Regions from separate parts of the Methylobacterium sp. AC315 genome, predicted to be linked through region 2. Evidence: predicted binding sites of a transcription regulator. Region 2 holds the regulator's gene; each other region holds the start of a gene.
The links. The regulator PhoB, encoded in region 2, activates phosphate uptake and scavenging genes when phosphate is short. The targets are predictions, from matches to a motif close to TGTCATNNANCTGTCAT.

Region 1: the regulator PhoB is predicted to act here: its motif matches at 2,049-2,065, upstream of AC0IY0_RS03925 (UDP-2,3-diacylglucosamine diphosphatase).
Region 3: the regulator PhoB is predicted to act here: its motif matches at 1,869-1,885, upstream of AC0IY0_RS04900 (inorganic phosphate transporter).

Annotation. Positions count from the first base shown of each region.
Region 1 is NZ_CEEDEA010000002.1:242,179-245,453, reverse strand. It holds gene AC0IY0_RS03935 (ribonuclease HII) at 1-85, opposite strand, end outside; gene AC0IY0_RS03930 (glycosyltransferase family 4 protein) at 127-1,173, opposite strand; gene AC0IY0_RS03925 (UDP-2,3-diacylglucosamine diphosphatase) at 1,185-1,982, opposite strand; gene AC0IY0_RS03920 (aminotransferase class V-fold PLP-dependent enzyme) at 2,555-3,275, shown strand, end outside.
Region 2 is NZ_CEEDEA010000001.1:90,256-93,530, forward strand. It holds gene phoU (phosphate signaling complex protein PhoU) at 177-899, shown strand; gene phoB (phosphate regulon transcriptional regulator PhoB) at 1,074-1,769, shown strand; gene AC0IY0_RS00425 (protein-disulfide reductase DsbD family protein) at 1,815-3,275, opposite strand, start outside.
Region 3 is NZ_CEEDEA010000002.1:452,551-455,825, forward strand. It holds gene AC0IY0_RS04895 (autotransporter family protein) at 1-1,447, opposite strand, end outside; gene AC0IY0_RS04900 (inorganic phosphate transporter) at 1,938-3,275, shown strand, end outside.

The DNA.
Region 1 (3,275 bases), on a different contig from region 2:
GGTAATCCGCGGCCCGGGCCGGATCGAACGGTGGGGTGAGGGCGGGTTGTGTTCGTTTCGCGGGCGGCTGTTTCTGAACGGGCATGATGGCGCCGTCCTGCCATCTGGCGCCGCCGCCGTCACGGCTCAGGCGGCGTTCCGGGTGCTCCGCTCGCCGCCATGCGCCTCGATGATGTTGCCGAAGAACTGGTCGGCGCTGACGTCCCAGCCGCGGCGCAGCGCCTCCTGCCTGCACTCGGCCCGGGACAGGCGCAGCGCCGCGAGGGCCGCCGCACGCAGGTCCTGGTCCAGGATGCCGACCCGGGTCCCGCTCAGCACGTCGTTGGGGCCGGGCACCGGGAAGGCCGCGATCGGCAGGCCGCTGGCCATCGCTTCCAGCAGCACGATGCCGAACGTGTCGGTGAGGCTCGGGAACACGAAGGTGTCGCAGGCGGCGTAGACGGACGCGAGCGCTGCCCCGGTCCGGGTGCCGAGGAAGCGCGCCTCCGGGGCCAGGGCCTGCAGGCGCGCCCGGTCCGGCCCGTCCCCGACCACGACCTTCGTGCCGGGCAGGTCGAGGCTCAGGAAGGCCGCGAGGTTCTTCTCCACGGCAAGCCGGCCGACATACAGGAACAGTGGCCGGGGCAGGCCGGCGAGGTCCGCCGGCGGCGGCTCGCCGGGGGCGGCCGGCCGGAACCGCTCGGTGTCGACCCCGCGGGTCCAGCGCATCAGCTGGGAGAAGCCTCTCGCCTCCAGATCCGCCTGCAGAGAGACGGTGCTGACCATGGTCCCGCGGGCCGCCCCGTGGAAGCGGCGCAGATAAGCGTAGGACCACGCCTCCGGCACCGGGAGGCGGGCGGCGAGGTATTCCGGAAACCGGGTGTGATAGCTCGTGGTGAACGGCAGGCCGTTGGCCAGGCAGTGCCGCCGGGCCGCGAAGCCGATGGGTCCCTCGGTGGCGATGTGGACGTGGCTCGGGCGTTCGGCCGCCCAGCGCTCCGCCACCCGGTCCCGCCCGGCCAAGGCAAGGCGGATCTCCGGGTAGCCCGGCAGGGGCAGGGAGCGGAAATCGGCCACCGAGAGCAGGGCCGTCTCGAAGCCGTGTTCGGGCGCCCGGCGGACCATCTGCTCCAGGGAGCGGACCACGCCGTTGACCTGCGGATGCCAGGCGTCGCTGGCGATGAGGAGCTTCACGCGTGGGGTCCTCACGCCACCGCGCGCCGGCCGTCCACCGGCCGCGGCGCAGCTTCGGTCTCGCGGGCCCGCAGGATGCTGGGATAATGCAGCACCTCGATCCGGCCGTCGTAATGCTCGATCAGGCCGGTGCAGGATTCGACCCAGTCGCCGGTGTTCAGGTAGCGCAGGTCGCCAATCGCCCGGTCGGCGGCGTGGTGGATGTGCCCGCAGATCACCCCGTTCGCGCCCTGGCGGCGTGCCTCCTCGGCCAGGATGGTCTCGAACCGGCCAATGAAGCTTACGGCGTTCTTCACCCGCAGCTTCGCCCAGGCCGACAGCGACCAATAGGACAGGCCGGCCCGCCGCCGGATCCGGTTGATCACGGTGTTGAGAGTCAGCGCCAGGGTGTAGGCGCCGTCGCCCAGATGGGCGAGCCAGGGCGAGTGCCGCACCACCATGTCGAACTGGTCGCCGTGGATGACCAGGTAGCGCCGCCCGTCGGCCGCCTCGTGGATCGCGGTCTCGGCGATCTCGATGCCGCCGAAATTCGTGCCCACGTAGTCCCGCAGGAACTCGTCGTGGTTGCCCGGCAGGTAGACGATCCTGGTGCCCTTGCGGACCTTGCGCAGAAGCTTCTGGACGACGTCGTTGTGCGCCTGCGGCCAGTACCAGCCGGAGCGCAGCTGCCAGCCGTCCACGATGTCCCCGACCAGGTAGACCGTGTCGGCGTCGTAATCCCTCAGGAACGACAGAAGGAGGCCGGCCTGGCAGCCGCGCGTCCCGAGATGCAGGTCGGACAGGAACAGCGTCCGGACCCGGACCGGCATCTCCTCATCCTCGGCCACGTCACCCTCCCGGCGGTCGAACGGTGCCGGGATCCAGAGCGCGATCACGTCTCAGTTTGATGACGCGGGCTTGAATCGCTGTGGGGTGTCTTGGTGCGCCGCAACGGAAGTTCTCAAGTTCCGATAGCTGACGTTGCGATGCACAAAAAATTTTTTTACCGAGATCCCGAAGTTTTTCCGGTTTTGCTTCCCAGCTTCGCCGCCTCATAATACCAGACGACCGGTGGCTCGGCGTGAGCCGGGCCGGACGCGTATAGGAAGGCGGCGAGGGCGGCCAGGGTGCCTTGAGACGAGGCGCCGTAGACCGGGACGGCATTTCGGAGGCGACCGGCGCGGGGGCGCGCCGCGACGCGAGCGGCAAGACGCCGCCTGCCGCTCCGCTGAGCCCCCCGATCCACGGATGACACGGATGGCGTTCGGGGGAGTTGCGGCCCGTGCCGCGCCCGCCGGCACCGCGTGCAGGAAGCTCGAGAAGGCCGCCGAAGGCGCCGAGAACGTTTGAACAAACCAGCGCGGGTCCGCCCGCGCGCAACAGAGTTTTTGGAGGAAACACCATGGCCGCAACCCGGCGCCCCGGTCGCAACCATCTCTTCATCCCGGGCCCCACGAACATCCCGGATCGCGTCCTGCGCGCGATGCACGTGCCGTCCGAGGATCACCGCTCGCCGAGCTTTCCCGAGCTGGTGAAGCCGCTGCTGCAGGATTCCAAGATGGTGTTCGGCTCGACCGCCGGAACCGTCATCCTGTTCCCGTCCTCGGGCACAGGCATCTGGGAATCGGCGCTGTCCAATACCCTGTGCCGCGGCGACAAGGTGCTCACCTCCCGCTACGGCCAGTTCAGCCACCTCTGGGTCGACATGGCCCAGCGCCTCGGCCTCGACGTGATCGTCCAGGACGAGGACTGGGGCGCCGGCGCCGATCCGCAGAAGATCGGGGAGGCCCTGCGCGCCGACAAGGATCACGCCATCAAGGCCGTGATGGTGGTCCACAACGAGACCGCAACGGGCGTCACCAGCGATATCGGCGCGGTGCGCAAGGCGATCGACGCCGCCGGCCACCCGGCGCTGCTGTTCGTGGACGGCATTTCGTCGATCGGCTCGCTGCCGTTCAAGATGGACGAATGGGGCGTCGACTGCGCCATCGCGGGCTCGCAGAAGGGCTTCATGCTCCCGGCCGGCCTCGGCCTGATCTGCATCAGCCCGAAGGCGCTTAAGATCGCCGAGGGCGGCACCGGCCGGAACGACCGGCTCGGCCACGCCTACTTCGCCTGGAAGG
Region 2 (3,275 bases):
CGGCCTATTCCGGTTGTTTTTGTCGCGTGCCGAAATCTGCTCCGCTCCGCATCATGACGTGAACTATCCAAGGGACTGGGTACCGGGAAACGTACAACGGTATCCGTGATCGCAGCGGCGGGTTTCCGCCAGACCTCGCGGATCAAGGTTTGCGGGACGCCATCGAAGGATCCACCATGCCCGGCCATATCGTCAGTTCCTACGACACCGACCTGGATGACCTGCGTCGCTCAATTTCCGAGATGGGCGGCGTCGCCGAGAAGATGGCCGCCGAGGCGACCGATGCCCTCGTCCGCCGGGACGATACGCTCGCCCAGGCGGTGATCCTCGCCGACAAGCGCCTCGATGCGCTCCAGCGTGACATCGAAGAGCGGGCAGTGCTGCTCATCGCCCGGCGTCAGCCGCTGGCGATCGACCTGCGCGAGACCATCTCGGCAATCCGCGTGTCCGGCGATCTGGAGCGGATCGGCGACCTCGCCAAGAACGTCGCCAAGCGGGTCGTCGCGATCTCCGATCAGGCGCCTGCGCAGAAGATCGTGCTCGGCGTGCGCCACATGAGCGACCTCGCGGAAGCTCAGCTCAAGGATATCCTCGACGCCTATGCCAGCCGCGACATCAAGGCGGCCTACGATGTCTGGGAGCGGGATGGCGAGATCGATGCCCTGTACAATTCGCTGTTCCGCGAGCTCCTCACCTACATGATGGAGGATCCGCGCAACATCTCGTTCTGCACGCATCTGCTCTTCTGCGCGAAGAACGTCGAACGCATCGGCGACCACACTACCAATATCGCCGAGACGATCCATTACCTCGCCACCGGTGAGACGCTGGCGGGCGAGCGGCCGAAGAACGACGCGTCGAACTACGCGACGGTCGGGCCTGCCGCCACGGCCCCGTGACATGCGGTTCGCGGTTCCTCCGCAGCGCGCACTCCCACCTGCGGGACAAAGCCCCGGTGGGAGTGCGCGTGGGTTGAGGAATCGCGGCCCCTGCCGCACCATCGGCGCGTCCGGGCCCTCCGGCGCGGTTGATTCGATGCGTGCCGAATTCGGAACAGGTTATCGAACGTGAGCATGCAAGTCCTGATCGTCGAGGACGAGGAGGCGCTGACTACCCTGCTGCGCTACAACCTGGAGGCCGAAGGATTCCTGGTGGATTCGGCCAGTCGCGGTGACGACGCCGAACTGCTCCTGGCCGAGCGCACGCCCGATCTGGTCCTGCTCGACTGGATGCTGCCCGGCCTCTCGGGCATCGAGTTGTGCCGCCGCATCCGGGCCCGACGCGAGACCGAGCGTCTGCCGGTGATCATGCTCACCGCCCGCGGCGAGGAAGGCGACCGGGTCCGCGGGCTCGGGACCGGCGCCGACGACTACATCGTCAAGCCGTTCTCGGTGCCGGAACTGCTGGCCCGCGTTCGGGCGCTGCTGCGTCGGGCCAAGCCGGCCCACGTCGCCGACCGTCTGGCGGCGGGCGACATCGAGCTCGACCGCTCCGGCCACCGGGTCCGGCGCGCCGGCGAGGAACTCCATCTCGGGCCAACCGAATTCAGGCTGCTCGAATTCCTGATGCTGGCGCCGGGCCGGGTTTTTTCCCGTGAACAGCTCCTCGACGGGGTCTGGGGCCACGACGTCTACATCGACGAGCGCACCGTGGACGTGCATGTCGGGCGGCTGCGTAAGGCGCTCAACGCCCCCCGGCAGGCCGACCCGATCCGCACCGTGCGGGGCTCGGGATACGCCTTCGACGAGACGTTTTCCCTCGAAGCCTGAAGACCTCCAGCCCGTCGGGGCGGAACGGCGCGCCTGCCTCCTCGGTCAGCGTGCCAGCGCTGCGCTCTTACCGGAGGCGGCCGGTACCGCCTTCAAGGCCGCCAGCACCGTTCCCTCGGTGAGGATCTGCGGCAGCACCTGTGCCTCCCCAGTGCCCGTGTAGAGCAGGTACAGCGGGACGCCGCTGCGCCCATGCGCCTCCAGCAAGCGGGTGATCTCGGGGTTCTGGTTGGTCCAGTCGCCCTTCAGGTAGGTCACACCCCGATCCTTCATGGCGGCCCGCACGGCCTTCGTGGACAACGAGGTCGTCTCGTTGACCGCGCATGTGATGCACCAGGCGGCGGTCATGTTCACGAAGACCGGCCGCCGCGCGTTCACCAAGGCGTCGAGACGCGCCTGCGTGAAGGGCTCGACGCCCTCTGCGGCGGCCTGGGCGACGGGCACGGCCCGGTCGCGATCGAGGGTCAGGGTCAGTGCCCCGACGGCGACGACCGTCAGCAGCGCGACGCCCTGGACGACGGGTCCGACCCGCGAAGCGGCGACGCGCCCGTGCTCCCAGGCCCAGGCCGCGAAGCCCACCAGCACGAGGCCGATCAGCCCCACCAGAAGCCCCTGCGGGCCGACCTGCTGGGCCAGGACCCAGATCAGCCACGCCACCGTTGCGTAGACCGGGAAAGCCAGAACCTGCTTCAGGGTTTCCATCCAGGCGCCCGGCCGCGGCAGCGCCCGCAGCGCCGGCGGCCACAGGGTCAGCGCCAGGAAGGGCAGGGCGAGGCCCAAGCCCAGGCTTGCGAACACCGCGAGCGCGACGCCGGCGCTCTGGGTCAGCGCGAAGCCCACGGCCGAGCCCATGAACGGTGCCGTGCAGGGGGTCGCCACCAGGGTCGCGAGAACGCCCGTGAAGAAAGAGCCGCTGAGACCCGAGCGCCGGGCGAGCCCGTCGCCGATGGCGGTGAGCCGACCGCCGACATGGACAACCCCCGACAGGCTCAGGCCCATGGCGAGCAGCAGATAGGCGAGCCCGGCCACCACGGCCGGCGATTGCAGCTGGAAGCCCCAGCCGATCGCGGCCCCGCCGCCCTTGAGGGCGAGCAGCAAGCCTGCAAGGCCTAGGAAGCTCGCCATCACCCCAGCCGTGTAGGCGAGGCCGTGCAGGCGCACGCGCGCCGCGCTCTCGCCGGCATGCCGGACGAGGCCGAGCACTTTGATCGACAGGACGGGAAAGACGCAGGGCATCAGGTTGAGGATCAGCCCGCCCAGGAAGGCCAGGCCCGCCGCGGTCGCCAGGGTCAGCGCGTCGAAGGCCGGGGCGACCGGTTGGGCTGCGGCGGAGGCCTCGGGTGCAGCCACTGGGACCGGTGCAACCGGCTCGTCCCCGTACGCGAAGGCCAGGCGATGCGTTTCGGCGCCGGTCGTCTCCTCCACGGTGAGCACGCCCGGCAGGGCGGCCGGTGCCGGGTCCGTCGGGGTGCTCCGCGCGAGGGTGAGGTGCAGGCCGGATGCGTC
Region 3 (3,275 bases), on a different contig from region 2:
CGGCGGCGGAATAGAGGTCGATGCGGCTCCAGTAGCTGAGCGGGCTGCCGTAGAAGGCCGCGAGCGCGTTGGTCTGCGTGTTGACGACGATCTGGTTGATCGTGGCGGTCGAGAGCTGGCCGTAGAGGCCGCCCTGCGGGGCGAGCGTGCGGGCGGCGGCGGTCGATCCGCCGTAGAGCGGCGCCAGCAGGATCGCGGCGTCGGGTCCGCCGGCGGGGGCCGCCTCGCGCGGGGCCTGGGCGAAGGTCAGGGTCGGCAGGCCGTAGGTCAGGCGCTGCTGGTAGGCGGCCTGGGTGGCGGCCGACGGGAGATAGGGGTTTCCGGCGCTGTTGGCGGCGCCGCTCGCGCAGGCCGCGACGGTGTTGCCGCATTGGGCGGCGAGATAGGCCTGAAGCTGCCCCTGCGCCTGCACGAACTGGTTCGGCAGGTTGATCGCCACGCCGGTCACCGCGGCGTTGTTGACGTAGGCCGGGTTCGTGAACGCCTGGGCCAGGTCGTAGGCCGCCAGCGCCCGGCTGCCGATCACGTCGAGGGGGTAGTGGACGCCGAGCACGATCCGGCTCTCGCCGTACTCGGAGGCCCGCAGCAGCACGTTCTGGTATTGCTGCGGCACCAGCATCGCCAGCAGGTAGCCGCTGGTGAACGCGTAGGTGGTGTGCCCGCTTGGGAAGGAGGCGTTGGTCGCGAGGCCGGTCAGCGCCGTCGGATCGAACGGGTTGATGCGGCCGGGCGCGACCTGGACCGGGCGCGACGAGCCGTAGACGTCCTGGCCCGGCTGGGTGTTGGTGACCCCGTAGGCGCGGTCGTAGACGCTGTTGGTGGTGTTGGGCAGGCCGTCATACGTCGGCAGCCCGTAGCCCGCGGGCGCCACGGCCGGCACCGCCACGTAGTTGGCGGGTGTCACGCTCGGGTTGTTGGCCGCGCCGTTGGCGAAGTAGTTCTTGGCGACGCCGAGGTTGTTGCCCGTGAACGTGTTGGCGTTGACCAGCAGGTTGACCACGCCGCCGAGGGCGCCGTTCACGCCCTGGGCGGTCCCGCGCTGGTAGATCGGGCCGAGCTGCGCACCGAGGCCGCCGACCCGTTGCTGCGGGACGATGCCGTTGATCGGCGTCTGTCCGGGCAGGCCGCCGGCGATGTTGGCCGCGACGCCGTAGCTGCCGAGCCCCGAGGACGACAGGGCGTTGCTCGCCGCGCTGAGCAGGTTCTTGTCGCTGATCGCCACCTGCTGCCGGGCGAGGTCCGCGCCGGTGTTGAGGGCGATCGTCTGCGCCAGGTTCAGGCTCAGCGTCGCCTGCCCGGCCGCCGTTGCGTTGAGCGCCAGGTACGGCGCCAGCAGGTTGAGCACGTTGACGTCGGAGGCCGTGGTGTTGACGGTCTGCGCCTGCACCCCCGACCCGCACGCGGCGACCATCAAGGCCGCGATCGAGACCCCATAGCGAACACTCATTCCTGGCCCCCAAGCCTGCGGCCCTTCGGCCTGCGGCGGGAGATTTAGCCACTTCCGCGAACGCGAATGCGTCATAATCCATTCACAAAGCCCTGAATCATCGCGTGTATCCTGTCAGCAACAGCCAGACATCTTAGCCGGCGCAAATCCAGGGTCATCTTCATCTAGCGCTTTGCTTCCAGCGCCGCGACCGCGGCTCCGCAAACGCGTCACGCTGCACTCCAGGCCGGACGCCTCCCCGTCGATCGGTGCGGGCCATCGCCGGACGGATGTCCGGTACCGGAACCGGGCGCGGTCGTATCAGTAAACACCCCGGCCCAGACCTCGAAGTGGGCGGAATAGACTTCGTGCAGATTGATATTTTTGGATCGTCGGCGGTAGGCGCACGAATATAATGCTTCGCTGAATACCTTCGGTAAAATGTCACTGAAACGTCATCCCACAATCTTAATCCCGCCTCGCTTCCGAAGACGATTCAACGCGAGGGCCCATGTCCGATTCCGCCGTCATTCCGCAACACGGGGTGGGGAACAGGCCCGCGGGCGGTCCGCGCCTCGAGCACGGGATCCATCTGGGGGGCGTCGTCGCCTTCCTGGCGGTTCTGGTGGCCGGGCTCGGCTACGCGGTGGTGAGCCTCATCGCCGACATGAACGCCGTCGGCGAGGCGCCGCTGGCCTACGGGGCCTTCGCGCTGCTCGGGCTCGCGCTGCTGATCGCCCTCGCCTTCGAGTTCGTGAACGGGTTCCACGACACCGCCAACGCGGTGGCCACCGTCATCTACACCCACTCGATGCCGCCGCTGGTGGCGGTGGTCTGGTCGGGCTTCTTCAACTTCCTGGGGGTGATGCTGTCCTCGGGCGCGGTGGCTTACGCCATCGTCACCCTGCTGCCGGTGGAGCTGATCCTGCATGTCGGCTCGGGAGCCGGCTACGCGATGATCTTCGCGCTGCTGCTCGCCGCCATCATCTGGAACCTCGGGACCTGGGCCTTCGGCCTGCCGAACTCCTCGTCGCATGCGCTGATCGGCTCGGTGCTGGGCGTCGGCCTCGCCAACCAGCTGATGGGCGGCGGCGACGGCACCGCCGGCGTCGACTGGAACCAGGCGTTCAATGTGTTCAAGGCGCTGCTGTTCTCGCCCCTGTGCGGCTTCGCCCTCGCGGCGCTGCTGCTGCTGGCCCTGAAATTCGCGGTGCGCCGCAAGGACCTCTACGAGGCCCCCAAGGGCGAGGCGCCGCCGCCGCTGTGGATCCGCAGCCTCCTGATCCTGACCTGCACGCTGGTGTCGTTCTTCCACGGCGGCAACGACGGCCAGAAGGGCATGGGCCTGATCATGCTGATCCTAATCGGCGCGGCGCCCACCGCCTACGCGCTGAACCGCACCATGTCGGACGACACGACCCCGGCCTTCATCCAGACCTCGGCGGCGGCGAGCCAAGTGTTCTCCGCCCGGGCCCCCGGCGCTCCCCAGCCGGAGACGGCGCAGGCGCGCCGGACGGTGACGGACGCCCTCAAGTCCAAGGACCTGAACCGGCCGCCGGTCTACGCCGCGCTCTCCGCCCTCGCGACCGACATCGCCGCCAGCGTGAAGAATTACGGCGCGATCCGCACCGTCCCGGCCGCCCAGACCGAGAACCTGCGCAACGCCATGTACCTCACCGCCGACGCGGTGCGGCTGCTGCCCAACGCCGGGGCTGATCTGTCCGAGGCCGAGAAGTCGACCCTGAAGAGCTACACCGGGCTGCTCAACAACGGCACCCGCTACATCCCGGGCTGGGTGAAGGTCTGCGTCGCCCTGGCGCTCGGCCTCGGCACCATGGTCGGCTGGAAG